DNA from 2 places in the Nocardia sp. NBC_01327 genome. Region 2 is predicted to be linked to the other one. Evidence: riboswitches for the same ligand, from Rfam matches in the RefSeq annotation. Region 2 holds a riboswitch; the other holds the start of a gene.
What was found. A riboswitch is a leader RNA that binds a small molecule or an ion and turns the genes downstream of it on or off. The one in region 2 is predicted to bind S-adenosylmethionine.
Positions count from the first base shown of each region.

Region 1: it holds a riboswitch for S-adenosylmethionine, as region 2 does, so the genes downstream of both, OG326_RS07390 (bifunctional o-acetylhomoserine/o-acetylserine sulfhydrylase) here and OG326_RS04265 (aminotransferase class V-fold PLP-dependent enzyme) in region 2, are expected to answer to the same signal.

Region 1 covers NZ_CP108383.1:1,723,783-1,731,698, reverse strand. Annotated here, with positions in the region: gene OG326_RS07405 (NADP-dependent isocitrate dehydrogenase) at 1-52, opposite strand, end outside; gene OG326_RS07400 (MFS transporter) at 397-1,890, opposite strand; gene OG326_RS07395 (TetR/AcrR family transcriptional regulator) at 2,028-2,759, shown strand; SAM riboswitch class IV at 2,772-2,882, shown strand; gene OG326_RS07390 (bifunctional o-acetylhomoserine/o-acetylserine sulfhydrylase) at 2,975-4,324, shown strand; gene metX (homoserine O-acetyltransferase MetX) at 4,321-5,475, shown strand; gene OG326_RS07380 (hypothetical protein) at 5,661-5,822, shown strand; gene OG326_RS07375 (DUF3017 domain-containing protein) at 5,947-6,264, opposite strand; gene OG326_RS07370 (tRNA (cytidine(34)-2'-O)-methyltransferase) at 6,289-6,753, shown strand; gene OG326_RS07365 (Uma2 family endonuclease) at 6,850-7,521, shown strand; gene OG326_RS07360 (DUF167 domain-containing protein) at 7,556-7,786, opposite strand; gene OG326_RS07355 (hypothetical protein) at 7,862-7,916, shown strand, end outside.
Region 2 covers NZ_CP108383.1:969,760-977,675, reverse strand. Annotated here, with positions in the region: gene OG326_RS04300 (MDR family MFS transporter) at 1-2, opposite strand, end outside; gene OG326_RS04295 (crotonase/enoyl-CoA hydratase family protein) at 221-1,042, opposite strand; gene OG326_RS04290 (2-oxo-4-hydroxy-4-carboxy-5-ureidoimidazoline decarboxylase) at 1,187-1,507, shown strand; gene OG326_RS04285 (YbaK/EbsC family protein) at 1,547-2,020, shown strand; gene OG326_RS04280 (flavin reductase family protein) at 2,269-2,733, shown strand; gene OG326_RS04275 (LysE family translocator) at 2,782-3,417, opposite strand; gene OG326_RS04270 (biliverdin-producing heme oxygenase) at 3,549-4,205, opposite strand; SAM riboswitch class IV at 4,386-4,499, shown strand; gene OG326_RS04265 (aminotransferase class V-fold PLP-dependent enzyme) at 4,552-5,865, shown strand; gene OG326_RS04260 (hypothetical protein) at 5,888-6,073, opposite strand; gene OG326_RS04255 (DUF2752 domain-containing protein) at 6,167-6,607, opposite strand; gene OG326_RS04250 (hypothetical protein) at 6,809-7,678, shown strand; gene OG326_RS04245 (TetR family transcriptional regulator) at 7,764-7,916, opposite strand, start outside.

The sequences.
Region 1 (7,916 bases), 750 kb from region 2:
TCTCGTCGCCATCGAGTTCGACGACAGTCCCTTCAACCTTGATCTTGGACATGGACTTCGTGTCCTCCTAGGAAGGTGGTGCTCCCATTGCACGGCCGGGTGAGCACGCTTGTGAGCGGGGACCCCGGCTGTTCAACAAACAACGTATATGCCCGACGTTTCCTGCGGGACCTCTGGTACCAGGTCCGTACAGTTTGTGGCGCCAAACAAGACGAGCGTACTGCTGCTATGAACCGCACCGCACGGGCAGCCCCCGCTGTGCGGGACCCCGCCCTCAGTTACCGGTGAGTAGTGTGCACCGTCACCACGGGGCTTTCCCGGCACGACACGGGTTGCCCCCGGCACGACGCGGGCCGCGCCCCCGGAGAGGACGCGGCCCGCGAAAGCGGTGGTAGCTCAGACTCCGACGTGCACGTGCTCGGAGCCCTCCAGCAGCGTCTCCGGCTTGTCCCGGATCATGAACGCGATGATCGGAATGGTCAGCAGGAAGAAGCCGGCGCCCGCGTAGAACGCCACGTCATAACTGTGGATCGCCGCCCGGGCCACCACATTGTCGATGGTCGGGTGATTCTTGGCATACCGCTCGGCCGCCTGCACCGAGAGCGTCATCAGCAGCGCGGTGCCGATGGAACCGCCGACCTGCTGCGCCGCGTTCAGCAGCGCACTGGCCACACCGGAATCCTTCTCGTCCACCTGATGCAGCGCGGTGGTCTGCATGGCCACGAACAATCCGCCCATGCCGAGCGCGATGAGCAGGATGGCGGGCAGCACGCTGGTGGAGTAGCTGTCACCGAAGGACAGCTGGGCCAGGTACAGCAGACCGCCCGTGCCGAGCACCGCACCGGTCAGCATGACCGGACGCGGCCCGATCTTCGGCAGCAGCGCACTGGCGATACCGGCCGAGATGACGATGCCCACCGGGAACGGCAGGAACGACACACCCGCCTTGAGCGCCGAGTACCCGAGGGTGAGCTGCAGGTAGAAGCTCAGGTTCAGGAACATGGCGAACATGGCGATCGGGGTGATGAGCGCGACCAGGAACGATCCGCCGCGGTTGATCTCACCCGGAATACGCAGTGGCAGCAGCGGATTCGCGGTACGACGTTCGATGACCACGAAGGCGACGAGCAGTGCCACACCCGCGACGAGGAAGCCGAGGGTGGTGCTCGCGGTCCAGCCGTCCGACGCCGCGCGGCTGAAGCCGTAGACGACCGAGATCAGACCGAGCGTCGCGGTGACCGCGCCGGGCAGGTCGTACCCGCCGGTGCGCGGCGCGGGAATGTCCTTGATGACGAACGCCATGGCGCCGGCGAAGGCCAGCAGTGCGATGGGCGTGTTCACCAGCAGGCACCAGCGCCAGCTGGCGTACTCGGTGAGCAGACCGCCGACGATCAGGCCGATGGCCGCGCCGCCCGCCGAGACGCCGGCGAAGACGCCGAACGCGCGCGCCCGCTCCTTGGGCTCGGTGAAGGTGATCGACACCAGCGACAGCGCCGCCGGCGCCAGCAGTGCGCCGAACGCACCCTGCAGGCCGCGACCGGCGAACAGTTCCGCGGTGTTCTGCGCGAGTCCGGCCAGCGCCGAGGCTCCGGCGAAGCCGATCAGGCCGATCAGGAAGATGCGGCGGCGGCCGAGGTAGTCGGCGAGCCGTCCGCCGAGTAGCAGCAGGCCACCGAAGATCAGCGTGTAGGCGGTGAGGATCCACTGCCGGTTGCCGTCGCTGATGCCGAGGTCCTGCTGGGCGAAGGGCAGGGAAATAGTGACGATGGTGGCGTCGAGCACCACCATCAGCTGGGCCATGGCAATCACGCCCAGCGCCAGCCAGCGCTTGGAAGCGCTTGTCTGACTTGATTTTTCATCGGGCGCGAGAGTCGCCATCCCAGTGGTCATGCCGTCTCCTCAGGAGTGGTTCGAACAGCCTGGTCCATCGTGGCACCTCCAGACAATTGGCGTCAAGAGAAAAGTGTCGCAATCAGACAGTTGGCGGTTCTCGTCACAATCTCGCCGGACGGCTATACAATGACGGCATGTCCGAGTCGTCGACGCATGCCGGTTCACTGACACTCCACAGCCCCGAGCGGGCGAGTCTGGAGCGCCATCGGCCGGGTCTGCGCGAGCGCAAGAAGCAGCAGACCCGGACGCGCATCATCGATGTGGCACTGCAGCTGTGCGATGCCCAGGGCTTCGACGCCACCACCGTCGAGCAGATCGCCGATGCGGCCGATGTCTCACCGCGCACCATCAACCGGTACTTCGACAGCAAAGAGGCGATCGTCATCGCCCCGATCGAGGACATGGGCCGGGCGCTCGCCGACCAGCTGCGCGCGCAGCCCATCACCGGCAATGAGCTGCAGGCCCTGCTCGACGCGTTCATGGCCGTGGTCGAGCAGGTCATCGAGGGCGACAATCCGCTGCCGTTCCACTGGTTTCAGCAGATGCAGCGCATCACCCAGAGCAATGCGACAGTCCGCGCCGAAAGCCTGTCCGCGGCCGATACCAAGACCCTGTCCATGACGACGGTGCTCGCCGAACGCCTGCAGACCGATCCGAACGCCATGCCGGTGCGGATGATCTCGGCCACCTGGCACGCCATCGTGCGCATCGGCATGGAGTGCGAATTCGACGCCTCCTCCGAGTTCCCCGATTGCTCCAGCGCGAGCACGGCACGCGAGCTCATCGACAATGTGCTCGCCGCCTACGAGGAGTACACGCGCAGTTGCGCCCTCCCCGTCGCGACGGCCGCCACCGGTCCCCGTTAGAATTTCGCAACAGGTCAAGAGCATCAGCGTTAAGCCCCGGCTCGCTGATCGGCAACCCTCCAGCAGCGGCGGGGTGCTCCGGGTGAGGACCAGGCGCTCGAAGGCCGAGCGCAAGCGCACTGTAGGAGGACCCGAGATGTGTTGTTGTCGAAGCTTATTCGCCTTCCGATAACGTCCACCTCCGCCATTCGGCGACCTTTTCTCTGGAGCACGACATGAGTGACTCGACCGCGCCCGCTGCCTCTTCGGCAACCAGCGACATCGACCCGGCCAACTGGTCCTTCGAGACCAAGCAGATCCACGCCGGACAGGCCCCCGACGCCACCACCGGCGCGCGCGCCCTGCCGATCTACCAGACCACCTCGTACGCCTTCCGCGATACCGATCACGCCGCCGCGCTGTTCGGTCTCGCCGAGCCGGGCAATATCTACACCCGCATCATGAATCCCACCCAGGACGTGGTGGAGCAGCGCATCGCCGCGCTCGAGGGCGGTGTGGCCGCACTGCTGCTGGCCTCCGGGCAGGCCGCGGAGACCTACGCGATCCTGAACCTCGCCTCGGCGGGCGATCACATCGTGTCCAGCCCGCACCTGTACGGCGGCACCTACAACCTCTTCCACTACTCGCTGCCCAAGCTGGGCATCGAGGTCAGCTTCGTCGAGGATCCCGATGATCTGGCGCAGTGGGAAGCGGCCGTGCGGCCGAACACCAAGGCGTTCTACGGCGAGACGATCGCCAATCCGAGCAGCTCCATCTTCGACATCCCGGGCATCGCCGGTGTCGCGCACGCGGCGGGCATCCCGCTGATCGTGGACAACACCGTCGCCACGCCGTACCTGCTCCAGCCGCTGAAGCACGGCGCGGACATCGTGGTGCACTCGGCCACCAAGTACCTGGGCGGGCACGGCGCCGCGGTCGCGGGCGTGATCGTCGACGGCGGCACCTTCGACTGGACCGTGCGCGATGCCGACGGTGAGCCGCGGTTCCCGGGCTTCACCACCCCCGATCCCAGCTACCACGGCGCCGTCTTCGCCGATCTCGGCGCGCCGGCGTACGCACTCAAGGCACGGGTGCAGCTGCTGCGCGATCTGGGCGCCGCGGCTTCGCCGTTCAACGCCTTCCTGATCAGCCAGGGCATCGAGACGCTGAGCCTGCGGCTGGAGCGGCACGTGTCCAATGCGGAGGCCGTGGCGGAGTTCCTGACGCAGCAGCCGGGCGTCGAGAAGGTCTACTACGCGGGGCTGCCGAGTTCGCCGTGGTTCGAGCGTGGCAAACAACTGGCTCCCAAGGGTGTCGGCGCCATCGTCTCGTTCGAACTGGCCGGCGGCGTGGATGCGGGCAAGAAGTTCGTGGACACCCTGGTGCTGCACAGCCATGTCGCTAACATCGGGGATGTGCGCTCGCTCGTCATCCACCCGGCTTCCACCACCCACTCCCAGCTGACACCCGAGGAGCAGCTCGCTTCCGGCGTCACCCCTGGTCTGGTCCGTTTGGCCGTGGGTATCGAGGGCATCGACGACATCCTGGCGGACCTGCGCGCCGGATTGACGGCGGCCGCAAGTTGACCGCGAATATCGAATCGAGCACTGCCCGTTCGACGGCGGAAGTCCTGCTTCCGCCGCCGGACGGCACGCTCGGCAGCATTACGATCGGGGAGGTGGCGCTGGAGAGCGGCGCCGTCCTTCCCGACGTGACGCTGGCCGTGCAACGCTGGGGCGAACTATCGGCGAATGCCGACAATCTGGTGTTGATCGAGCATGCGCTGACCGGTGATTCGCATGTGGTCGGCCCGGCCGATGTGCATCACGATCAGCCCGGCTGGTGGGACGGGACCATCGGTCCCGGCAAGGCCATCGACACCCGCGAGTGGTGTGTCATCGCCACCAATGTGCTCGGCGGCTGTAAGGGCAGTACCGGTCCGGCGTCGCTGGCGCCGGACGGAAAGCCTTGGGGCGGACGGTTTCCCGAGATCACCGTGCGCGATCAGGTGACCGCGGAGGCGCAGTTCTTCGATGTGCTCGGGGTCGAGCGCCTGGCCGCCGTCGTGGGCGGTTCCATGGGCGGCATGCGGGTGCTGGAGTGGATGATCGGATATCCCGAACGGGTCGGCGCGGCACTGGTGCTCGCGGCCAGTGCGCGGGCCACCGCCGATCAGCTCGGCCAGCAGACCACCCAGATCGCCGTCATCAAGGCCGATCCGGACTGGCAGGGCGGTGACTACTACGGCACCGGGCGTGCGCCGATGACGGGCATGGGCCTGGCGCGGCGTATGGCGCACCTCACCTATCGCGCCGAGGCCGAGCTCGATCACCGTTTCGAGAATTTCGCCCAGGGTGACGAGAACCCCTGGGAGGGTGGGCGTTACGCGGTGCAGAGCTATCTGGAGTACCAGGCCGACAAGCTCATCTCGCGTTTCGATCCGGCCACCTACGTCCTGCTCACCGAGGCGCTGAATCGGTACGACGTGGGCCGTGGGCGCGGTGGCATCGAGGCGGCGCTGTCGGGCACGCCGGTACCGTGTGTGGTCGGCGGTGTGGATTCCGATCGCCTGTATCCGCTGCGGAATCAGCAGGAGCTGGCGGATCTGCTGCCGGGCTGTAAGGGGCTGGAGATCGTGCACTCCCGCGACGGCCACGACGGCTTCCTCACCGAGACCGAGGCGGTCAGCAAGCTGATGCTCGAGACGATGGAGCTGGCGCGCGCCGCGCGTGGCTGATCGGTAGTATCGCCAGCGACCGACCGGTATGTAATGCCTGCGGTGCAATGACCGCAGACAATGCCATGAGTCGCGCCTGTTTCGTACGAATTATCTTGACGCACTGTCGGTTTCGTTCGCGTGACACCAGGTAACCGGAGACCGGAATCCGTGCCGAAACTCGGCGGTGGTCGTATGGTGGTGACATGACAGCAGCCTTCGATGACATGGATCTTCGCGATCTCGTCGCGTTGCTCTCCGATGAGGAGCAGCACGAGCTTCGCCCCGCCGTGCTGCGTGTGCTCCACCGGTTACCGGATCAGGAAATCCTGCGCCGCGAGCTGGGTCGCCGCCTCACCAACGTCTGAGCACAGTCGAGAACACCCACTAGAGAATTCCCCGGAGGCCCGGCTTCCGGGGAATTTGCCGTAGATCCGCGCGGCGCCGGATTCGCACGACTGACGGCTTCACGCGGCTGGGTGACGCCCAGATTTACGTGACGCCCAGGCTGTTGATGGTCGCGGCGAGCACGATGATCACGCTGCCGAGCACCGCCGTCCAGCCCACGTCGAACGGCTTGCTCCGCACCGCCAGCAGGCCCACGCGATCGGTCGGCAGCAGCAGTCGCAGCGCCGCCGCCAGCAGCGTCGCGCCGCCGAAGAAGAACGTCCCGCGCCGCCAGCGATCCCAGGCCAGGAACACCACGGCCACCACCATCACCGCGGCGACCAGCAGGATGGGCAGGTTGTCGCGCACCGACGCACCGAACCGGTTGCTGCGCTCTTCGGGGGCGGCATGGGCTGGACTCACGACGCAGAGCTTAACCTGGACCCCGTGTTCCATCTGGTCTTCTTCGAACCGCGCATCCCGCCCAACACCGGCAATGCCATCCGGCTCGCCGCCGGCACGGGCTGTGCGCTGCATCTGATCGAGCCGCTCGGATTCGACCTCTCGGAGCCGAAGCTGCGCCGCGCCGGCCTGGACTACCACGACCTGGCCTCCGTCACCGTCCACGAAAATCTCACCGCCGCATGGGATTCCATCAACCCCGAGCGCGTCTTCGCCTTCACCGCGGCCGCCACCACCCGCAACACCGACATCACCTACCGAGACGGCGACGTCCTCCTCTTCGGCCCCGAACCCACCGGCCTCCCCGACTCGGTCCTCACCGACCCCCGCATCACCACCCACCTCCGCATCCCCATGCTCCCCGGCCGCCGCTCCATGAACCTCGCCAACGCCGCCGCCGTCGCCGTCTACGAAGCCTGGCGCCAACAGGGCTTCCCAGGCGCGGTGTAGTGACAGACCGCGCCCATAGCGGTCTACTGGCAACCGAGGCCCACGACAATATGGACGAACCCGTCTTGTCCTCGTAAACCCCGGGAGGCTGCGGATATGCCGAACTACCCTGACGACGTGGCGCTTCCGTATACACAACCCGAGCTCCCCGAATACATGACGTGGGAGGAGCTCGAGCGACTCCCCGAAGAGATCGCCTCGCAGATCGAACTATGGGACGGCCGCGTGGTCTGGCTACGACGCGGCCCCTCGGAGCATCAGACCTTCACCAACCTGATGTGGAGCGGTTTGCGCAAGTGCGCACGAGAAGACACTTCACATCACCCCGAGCACTGCTGGCGGGTAACCGATGAGACGAACATCTTCGTCGGGCGCAGCGGCAAATCCGACTTCCTGACTCCGGACTTCCTGGTCCATCGTTGTCTCGAGGCCGCCTACCAGGACGTTCGAGCCACCGACGCCCTGTTGGTCGGCGAGGTTCTGTCTCCTGCCAACACCCAGTCCATTGTCGAGGCGAAGAAGGGCCGTTACGCGAGCGCTGGAATCCCCTGGTACTGGGAGGTTTCCCTGGCAGGCGAAACCAGTGCCATCGCGATAGTGCGCGCTTACGGCCTGCAAGCCGAGCCCGGACAACTGCCGGACGGTGTCCATCCACTCCGAACGGCCAACTACCTTCTCACCGGCGAATGGACGCCCGCCGACACCAATGGCATCGAGTTCGACTTCCCGTTCCCGATCCACATCCCCTGGGCCGAACTCGAATTCTGAGGACGGCAGGTTCCCGGCGGCTGCGGGCTGCTGCTCAGTCGTCTATCTCGAAGCGTTTGAAGCGGGAGGTGGCGCCGGCGGTGATACGGACGGCGGATTTGGGTACGTCGTAGTGGTCGGCCAGGAGTTCGCAGGCTGCCTTGTTGGCTTTGCCCTCCATTGCGGGGGCGCGGACGTACAGCTGGAGGGTGCCGTCGTCGAGGATTTCGACGAGTGGGCCCTTCCTGCTGTTGGGCTTGATGGTTGCCCGGACCACTGTCGGCACTGGCTGCTCCTTTCGGGGTGACAGTAGTGTCGCGTATGTCGTGACGGTACGGATCGTCCGAAAGGAAAGTCGGAGATGATCAAACGGTTGGTGTTTCTGCTGGCAGCGCTCCTGGGGGCGGCGCTGCTGG
Region 2 (7,916 bases):
ATGCTCAACCTCCCGATCCCTCGCACCACGATAGGCGTCGAACCGGAGGTTGGCAGTCCTTTTCCGGCCCAGCGTCAGGGCTCGGAGACCACTCGAGACCGCTTGCGGCGCAAGCGGTCTCGGTGACCAGCGTTAGCAACGTGTTTGCCGGACCTGGAGAGCAGCGCCGGACCTCGGACGGGGTTTCAGGGGCAAAGCCCCTGAGAGGTTACGAGAGTTGTCATTTCCCCTGGAAGCGCGGCTCGCGCTTCTCGAAGACCGCCTGAATGGCCTCGGTCAGATCCTCCGAGGGCAGGAATGCGGCATTCCAGGCCGAGACGTAGCGCAGCCCGTCGGCCACCTTGCCCACCTTGGGCTGATCGAGCACATCCTTGATGCCCTGCACCACCAGCGGCGGGTTCGCGGCGATCTCCCGCGCCAGCGCGTAGGCCGCGTCCAGCGTCGCCTCCCGATCGGCGTAGACGTCGTTGATCAGGCCGATCTTCTCGGCGCGCGCGGCGTCGATGTCCTTGCCCGTATACGCGAGTTCACGCAGGTGCCCCTCGCCGATGATCCCCGGCAGCCGGTGCAGCGACCCGATATCGGCGACGATCGCCACCTTCGCCTCCCGCAGACTGAACTTCGCGTCCGCGCTGGCCAACCGGATATCCGCGGCCGCGATCAGATCCAGTCCGCCGCCGATGCACCAGCCCGCGACCGCCGCGATGACCGGCTTGTGCGAATCGGCGACCGCGGTGACCGCGGCCTGCATGACGCGCACCTCCCGCAGGAACCCGGTCCGCGGCCCCGCCAGCGCCCGATCGGCCAGCAGCGCGCCGAACGTCGGAGCCATGGCGGGCAGATCCAGCCCGTAGGAGAAGTGCTTGCCCGCGCCGGTGAGAACAATGGCCCGCACCTCCGGATCGGCATCGAGCTCGCCGAAGATGAGCGGCAGCTCGCGCCAGAAGTCCGGGCCCATGGCATTGCCCTTGCCGGGACCGGTCAGCGTCACGGTCGCGATGTGGTCTTTGCTTTCGACCTCGAAAGCCTTCCAATCGGTCATCGGTCCAGCGTATCGGGGGTTCGGGCGGTCCGGGCGGGCGGTGTAAACCCTGTGCTAAATCTGCTGCGCCGCACTGGTTTACCGGCGGTCCCGAACGGGACGATTGAACGGTCCACCAACTGCACTCCCGAGTGTGGAGATTCGATGTTGATGCATCACGGAATCGGCCTCGACCGGTTCAATACATTTTCCCGGCACCGCGCCGTGCACGCCCTGTACGAATGCTGCTGCAGCATCACCTGGGCAGCCAAGATCGCGGACGGCCGCCCCTACCCCGGCCACGACGCCCTGCTCACCGCCGCCGACGGGGAACTGCACGCGCTCTCCCCCGCCGAACTCGACAGCGCCTTCGATTCGTGTGCGCACGAAACCATTTCGGAGCGCACCGTCACCGAGCTCGTGCGGATCACCCGGATCCGCCTCACACGGATGCTCGGCCCCGAAGAGGGCTACCCCGAATACTGATACCCCGCACATCCACCGCAATCGCTCTACTCTGGTGCCATGCGCAGGTCCCTGCCGCCGGTCGCTTCCAAAGTCTCCGACACGCTCATCGCCCGCGGCCATCACGGGGTGATTCTCACCCAGCCGCAACCCACCCACACCGCCGCGGATGCCGCCCACGCCCTCGGCGTGGAGATCGGGGCCATCACCAAATCCCTGGTCTTCCTGCTCGACGACGATCCGGTGCTACTGCTGGTCTCCGGCGCACACCAGGTCGACCTCGATCACACCGGTCAGCGCCTGGAAGGCACCCTCACCCGCGCACCCGCCGCCATGGTGCGGCAGGTGACCGGGCAGCCGGTCGGCGGCGTCGCCCCGGTCGGGCATCCGATCAATCTGCCCACCTTCATCGACACCGCACTGGCCCGGCATTCGGAGCTGTGGGCGGCGGGCGGACATCCGAATACGATGTTCCGCACGACTTTTGGAGAATTAGTACGAATCACCGCAGGTCTCGCCATAGACGTGGACTGATCCCCACCCCACCCCCTACCGTCGTTTCGGGGGACCCCAAATCCGCGCAACTTCTCGCACCCCACTCCGCACAAGACTCCACCCCCGCGCGATATTTCACACTCCCCGGAATATCCAGCCCCCGGACGACGTAGGTTCGGAATGTGACCGATTCTCCGCCGCCCGGCACCGAGCTATTCACGCACGGCGCCGACTTCCAAGCGCCCGACGACCTGAGCGGCATCACCGCCCAGCAGTACCGGGCCGCAATGCGGCACTATCCCGCCGGCGTCACCATCGTCACCCTGCACTCCGAGGCCGGTCCGGTCGGTTTCACCGCCACCTCCTTCGCCTCCCTCTCGGCGGAGCCGCCGCTCATCTCCTTCAATATCGCCGCGACCTCCTCCAGCCTCACCGCCCTGTCGAACGCCGATTCGGTGGTCGTGCACTTCCTCGGCGAACATCAGAAGCATCTGGCCCAGCGATTCAGCCGCAGCGCCGAAGAGCGCTTCACCGACCGGTCGCTGTGGACCACCCTGCCGAGCGGCGAACCGGTACTGCACGGCACTCCGATCTGGGTGCGGGCCACCGTGCATCAGCTCATCCCGATCGGCGATCACACCCTGGTGGTCGGATTGGTCACGCGCGTGCACGACAACACCGAGGACGCACCCGCCGTCGGGCCGCTGGTCTATTACAACGGCGTCTACCACCGCGCCGAGATCGCCGACTGAGCCGGCGCTCTTGCGCCCGAGCCACCGCGCGCTCAGGCGACCGCGCGCTCAGGCCGCCGAGGCCACCGTGCCGAGGCCCAGCGCCGCCAGGATGGCCGCGCTCGCCTGTTCCAGCCGATCCCGCACCTTGGGCTTGCGCAGCAGCGCCACCGCGCGCGAGGCGGCGACCGCCAGCAGCACCATTTCGATTGCGGCGATGGTGCATTCGATGGCGCCGAGGCCGAGCGTATTCGCGAAGGTCACCTGCGACAGGAACTGCGGCAGTACCGCGAGATAGAAAAGCCCGACCTTCGGGTTGAAAATGCAGGACAGCAATCCGGCAGCGAATGCCGAGCGAACGGACACCCGCTGCGCCGGAGCACCGTCCGCGGTGAGTTCCGGGGCGCTCGCCGCCTGACCGCGCCGGTGTTCGAGCAGGGCGCGAACACCCAGGTACAGCAGGTAGATTCCGCCGATCACTTTCAAGCTGCGATACGCCGTCGCCGACTGTTCCAGCAGCGCCGCGACACCCGCCGCGACCACCACCGCCCAGACCAGCCCGCCGAACGACGATCCGACCGCCGCGGCGATACCGGGGCGGCGCCCGGCCATCGTGAAGCGCAGCACCAGAAAGGTATCCGGGCCGGGAGTGAGGGCCAGCAGTACGCACAGCCCGATAAAACTCAGCAGCAGAGGGAAACTCACACCTCTATGGCAGCGCACCCGGTGCTGCGGCGCAAGGCCGGGCCGGCGCCGCGGTACAGCGGGGGGACAAATAGAAAGCCGCCGACCTTATCCGGAGGGAATGGCCGGCGGCTCCCCCGAGCAGCAGAGATTCAGTTCCGCGCGCTGAATTCCGCGCCCAGTTCGCGGAACACAGCGGTGTTCATCGAGAACGCGAGACGAGCTTCGTCGAGCACCCGCTCGACATCCGGACCGGCGATCGGCAGCCCGTCCAGGTTCTCCCGGTATTCGCGCTTGAACGCGGCCGGGTTGGAGATGTCGTCGAAGACGTAGAAGCGGACGCCGTCACCCTTCTTGGGCAGGTCCCACAGCTTCTCGGCGGTACCGCGAATGACCTGTCCGCCCGAAAGATCGCCCAGGTAGCGGGTGTAGTGGTGCACCACGTAACCGGCCGGCCAGGTGCGCGCGCACTCGTCGATGCGGGCGGCGTAGGCGGCGGTGGACGGCAGGGCTGCCAGTTCCTCGCGCCAGTTCGCGCCGCCGAGGTGGGCGAGATCGATTTCGAGGGCCGCCAGGCGATTCAGCTCCGGCTTGACGAACGGTCCAGCGACCGGGTCGGAAGCCAGTGCGGCGGAATGCTTTTCGAGGGCGTCGTAGACGAACCACAGCTGCGAGGTGTAGCGGTAGAAGGCCTCGACGCCGAGCCTGCCCTGCAGCAGATCGCTCATGAAGGTGGAGTGTTCGGCCTCGGTGTGCTGCTGTTCGGTCGCGGAACGAATGAGCGTCGAGAACGGCGCGGTATCCAACATGGTCGAGCTCCTCGTTTCGAACCGGGGGCGCCCACCTTTGGCTACCCTAACTTCCCCTTGACCATACGCGTCAGCAACGATCGCGCGATTCGAACTTTGCGGCCCACCCACTCCAACTTTCGGATGATTTTTCCGAAGGGGTTGACAAGACCCCGGACCATCTGCCAGCCTTCCAAATCAGGTCATGAGTACCAGCGTCAAGCCCTGGCTAGCTGGTCGGCAACCCTCCTCCGCGGTGGGGTGCTCCAGGTGACGACCGGGCCGCCGCCCGACCGGGCGCGGCAAGCGCGGACTCTCGATCATTCTTTTTCTGATCGCGCGTCCCTTGCCCGAATGGGATTTCGTGATGACTGCATTTGCCGACCAGTCCTGTGCCGCTCTCGCCACCGTCTCCGGTTGTGATCTGCGGGTACCTCTCGTGCAGGGTGGGACCACCACCTACGCCAACTTCGACTATGCCGCCAGCGCACCGGCATTGACGCAGGTCACCGACCGGGTGCAGCAACTGCTGCCGTTCTACGCCAGCGTGCACCGCGGCGCCGGCTACGCCTCCCGCGTCTCCACCGACTGCTACGAGGCCGCCCGCGGCTCGGTCGCCCGCTTCCTGAATGCCGGCGATGACCAGGTCGTGGTCTTCACCCGCAACACCACCGATTCACTGAATCTGCTCGCCGCCTGCGTACCCGGCGACACCGTGGTGCTCGATGTGGAACACCACGCCAACTTCCTGCCGTGGATCCGAGGCGGTCGCCGGGTGGTGCCGGTCGCGGACACCATCGAGGAGACCATTCAGCGCGTGGTAGCCGAACTGTGCTCCAAACCCGCTGCGCTGCTTGCGATTACGGGCGCCTCGAATGTCACCGGCGAACTGCTGCCGCTGGAGCGGCTGGCCTGGATCGCGCACCAGTGCGGCACCCGGATCCTGGTGGACGCCGCCCAGCTCGCACCGCACCGCCGCATCGATCTGCAGACCAGCGGCATCGACTACCTGGCCTTCTCCGGGCACAAGGCGTACGCGCCGTTCGGCGCGGGCGTACTGGTCGGCCGGCGGGACTGGCTCGATGCCGCCGAGCCGTACCTCGCGGGCGGCGGCGCGGTCCGCTCGGTAACCGCCGACGGCGTCGAATGGGCCCCCGCCCCGCAGCGGCACGAGGCCGGCTCTCCCAATGTGCTCGGCGTGGCCGCGCTGGCCGCCGCGTGTGACGCGCTCGCCGAACTCGACGAGACCACCGTCCGCGAGCACGAGCAGTACCTCACGCACCGCCTGCGCTACGGCCTGAAAACCGTTCCGGGCGTGAACTTCCTGCGCATCTGGCGGGACAGCACCGATGCCGTCGGCATTGTCGCCTTCACCGTCGACGGTTTCGAACCCGGCCAGGTGGCCGCGTACCTCTCCGCCGAACACGGCATCGGCGTCCGCGACGGCCGCTTCTGCGCCCACCCCCTGCTCGCCCGACTCGGCGTCGACGCGGCCCTGCGCGCCAGCATCGGCCTCGGCAGCACCGCCGCCGCCGTAGACCGCCTGATCGACGCCCTCTCGACCCTCGTCGAGAACGGCTCCGCCTGGAACTACGCCAAAACCGAAGGCCACTGGAACCCCACCCCCGAAACCCGCCCCTTCGGCAGCAGCGCCGAGGGCGGAGCACCCTGCGCCATCTGATCGGCGCGCTCCCGGGAGCGGGTTACGGCACCAGGTAGCGCTCGGCGAGTTCCTCTACGAACGGGTCGTCGTCGGTGACGGCGTTCAGCAGATCCAGGTCGTCCTGGACCGAAAGCTGGCGCCCGTCATCGTGTTCCTGGTCCGGCCCGTCCTCCGCGAGCTGGCGGATCAGCTTCGCTCGCACACGGTCTTTCAGAGAATCACTCATATCGAGAGCATGCCCTGATTCGGCGGGAATTACGCGGACAGGCACGCCGGGCCCGCCCGGCAGGCTGGTCACCGGTAGTTCGGGACGAACGGATTACACCGGGGCCAGCCACGTTCCCCAGGGCGTATTGCGGAACACCGTATATAGGAGAGCCAACGCCAGCAGCGCCCAGAGCGCAGGCTTCGGTAGCACCTTCGGCACCCGTGGCATCGGTTTCCCCTGCCAGCCGTACACCAGCGCGGTAACCATCCAGCCGAGGAAACCCAGCAGCAGCGGCAGAATCAGCAGATTGCTGTGCAGGGCATCGACCACATGCCCTTCGGTGAGATTGTGCAGCCCACGCAACCCGCCGCATCCGGGGCACCAGTACCCCGTCAACTCCTTGAACGGGCAGAACCCGTACGCCCCCTGCACATGAGGGTCCCGGAAATGCAGCAGCGCCAGCCCTCCCGCGACCGCACCCCCGGCGAGCAGCGGCAAACCCATACCCAGCCATCTGGGGCGGGGGGCGGGTTCGACCTCGGTCGGGGGCATGGTGTGCACGCGAACAACGGTAGTCGCGGCCACCGCAACCTGCCAGATCGCAGCCGACTTCGCACCCCCGACGCACCGCCGGACAGCTTTGTCCGATATGACCTATTTAAATGGTGAGCTGGCCGAACGGACACGGACACTCGTCCAGAACCGTGGGTATGCTGCCCCCGCAACAGTTTTCGATCGGGGGAATTCCATCTCATGAGCCAGAATCAACCAGGCAGCAGCACAATCGCCCGCGCCTCCGCCGCCGCCGGCGCACTCGCCATCATCATTCTCGCCAAGGTCGGCGGCCGCGTCATCGGCCACATGTTCGGCCTCCTCGGCGTTCTGGTCCTACTCCTCATCTCGGTAGGCGTCTACTTCGTCTTCAAGAAGAAGGACACCCCACCCGCCACCCCGGAGCCGACCCAGTTCGACCCGAACCTCCCACCCCAGGGCTACCCCGCCCAGCCTGCCCCACAAGATTTCTCGCCCCAGCCCGCACAATCCAGCCTGTCCGGCCTATCCGCCCAGCAGCCCTACTCCGCCCCACTTACCCCCCACAACTTCTCAGCTCCGCCCGCCCCACCCGCCTTCTCCGGCCGGCAAGCCAATTCCGCCCAGCAGGCCTACGCCGTAGCGCCTGCCCCGCAGGACTTCTCGGGCGGTCCCGGCCAGCCGAACTTCGCCGGTCAGTCGGCACAACCCAACTTCACCGGCCGGCCAAGCATGTCCGCACAGCCCGCGCAGACGGAGTTCCAGGGCTATTCCGCTTGGAATGGCCGGCAGGGGTACGGAAGTCAGCCCGCTCGAACGGACTTTCCGAGTCAGCCCGGTCCGACCGCGCAGCCGGGCTACGCCGCCCAGCCTGTCCAGCAGGGATTCTCGGGACAGCCGGGCGGCTATGCGCCACAGCCGAATTACGCGGCACCGGCGGCGCACACCCAGTTGCCGTCGATGCCGCCCGCGCAGCAGGGGTACCCCGGTCAGCCCGGCGGGTATCAGGAGCCGTACGAATACGGCCAGCCGCAGCAGGGTTTTCAGCAGCCGCCACAGCAGAATTACCCACCGTCCGGTTATCAGCAGTAGGCCGCTATCAGCAGCGGGCTAGAGAATTCAGCGATCGGCCCGGCTCGGACAGAGCCGGGCCGATGCTGTTATGCCGGAGCCGATTTCACCGGATCGGCGCACGCTCGCTGGCTGGAGCGGTGAGCGCGCCCACCAGCATGTCGATGGTTTCCGCCCAGGCACTGACCGCACCAGCGGCGACGCGACCCGCTTCCACGGCGCGCTCATGATCGGCCAGGAGCGCGAAAAGCATGGTGGG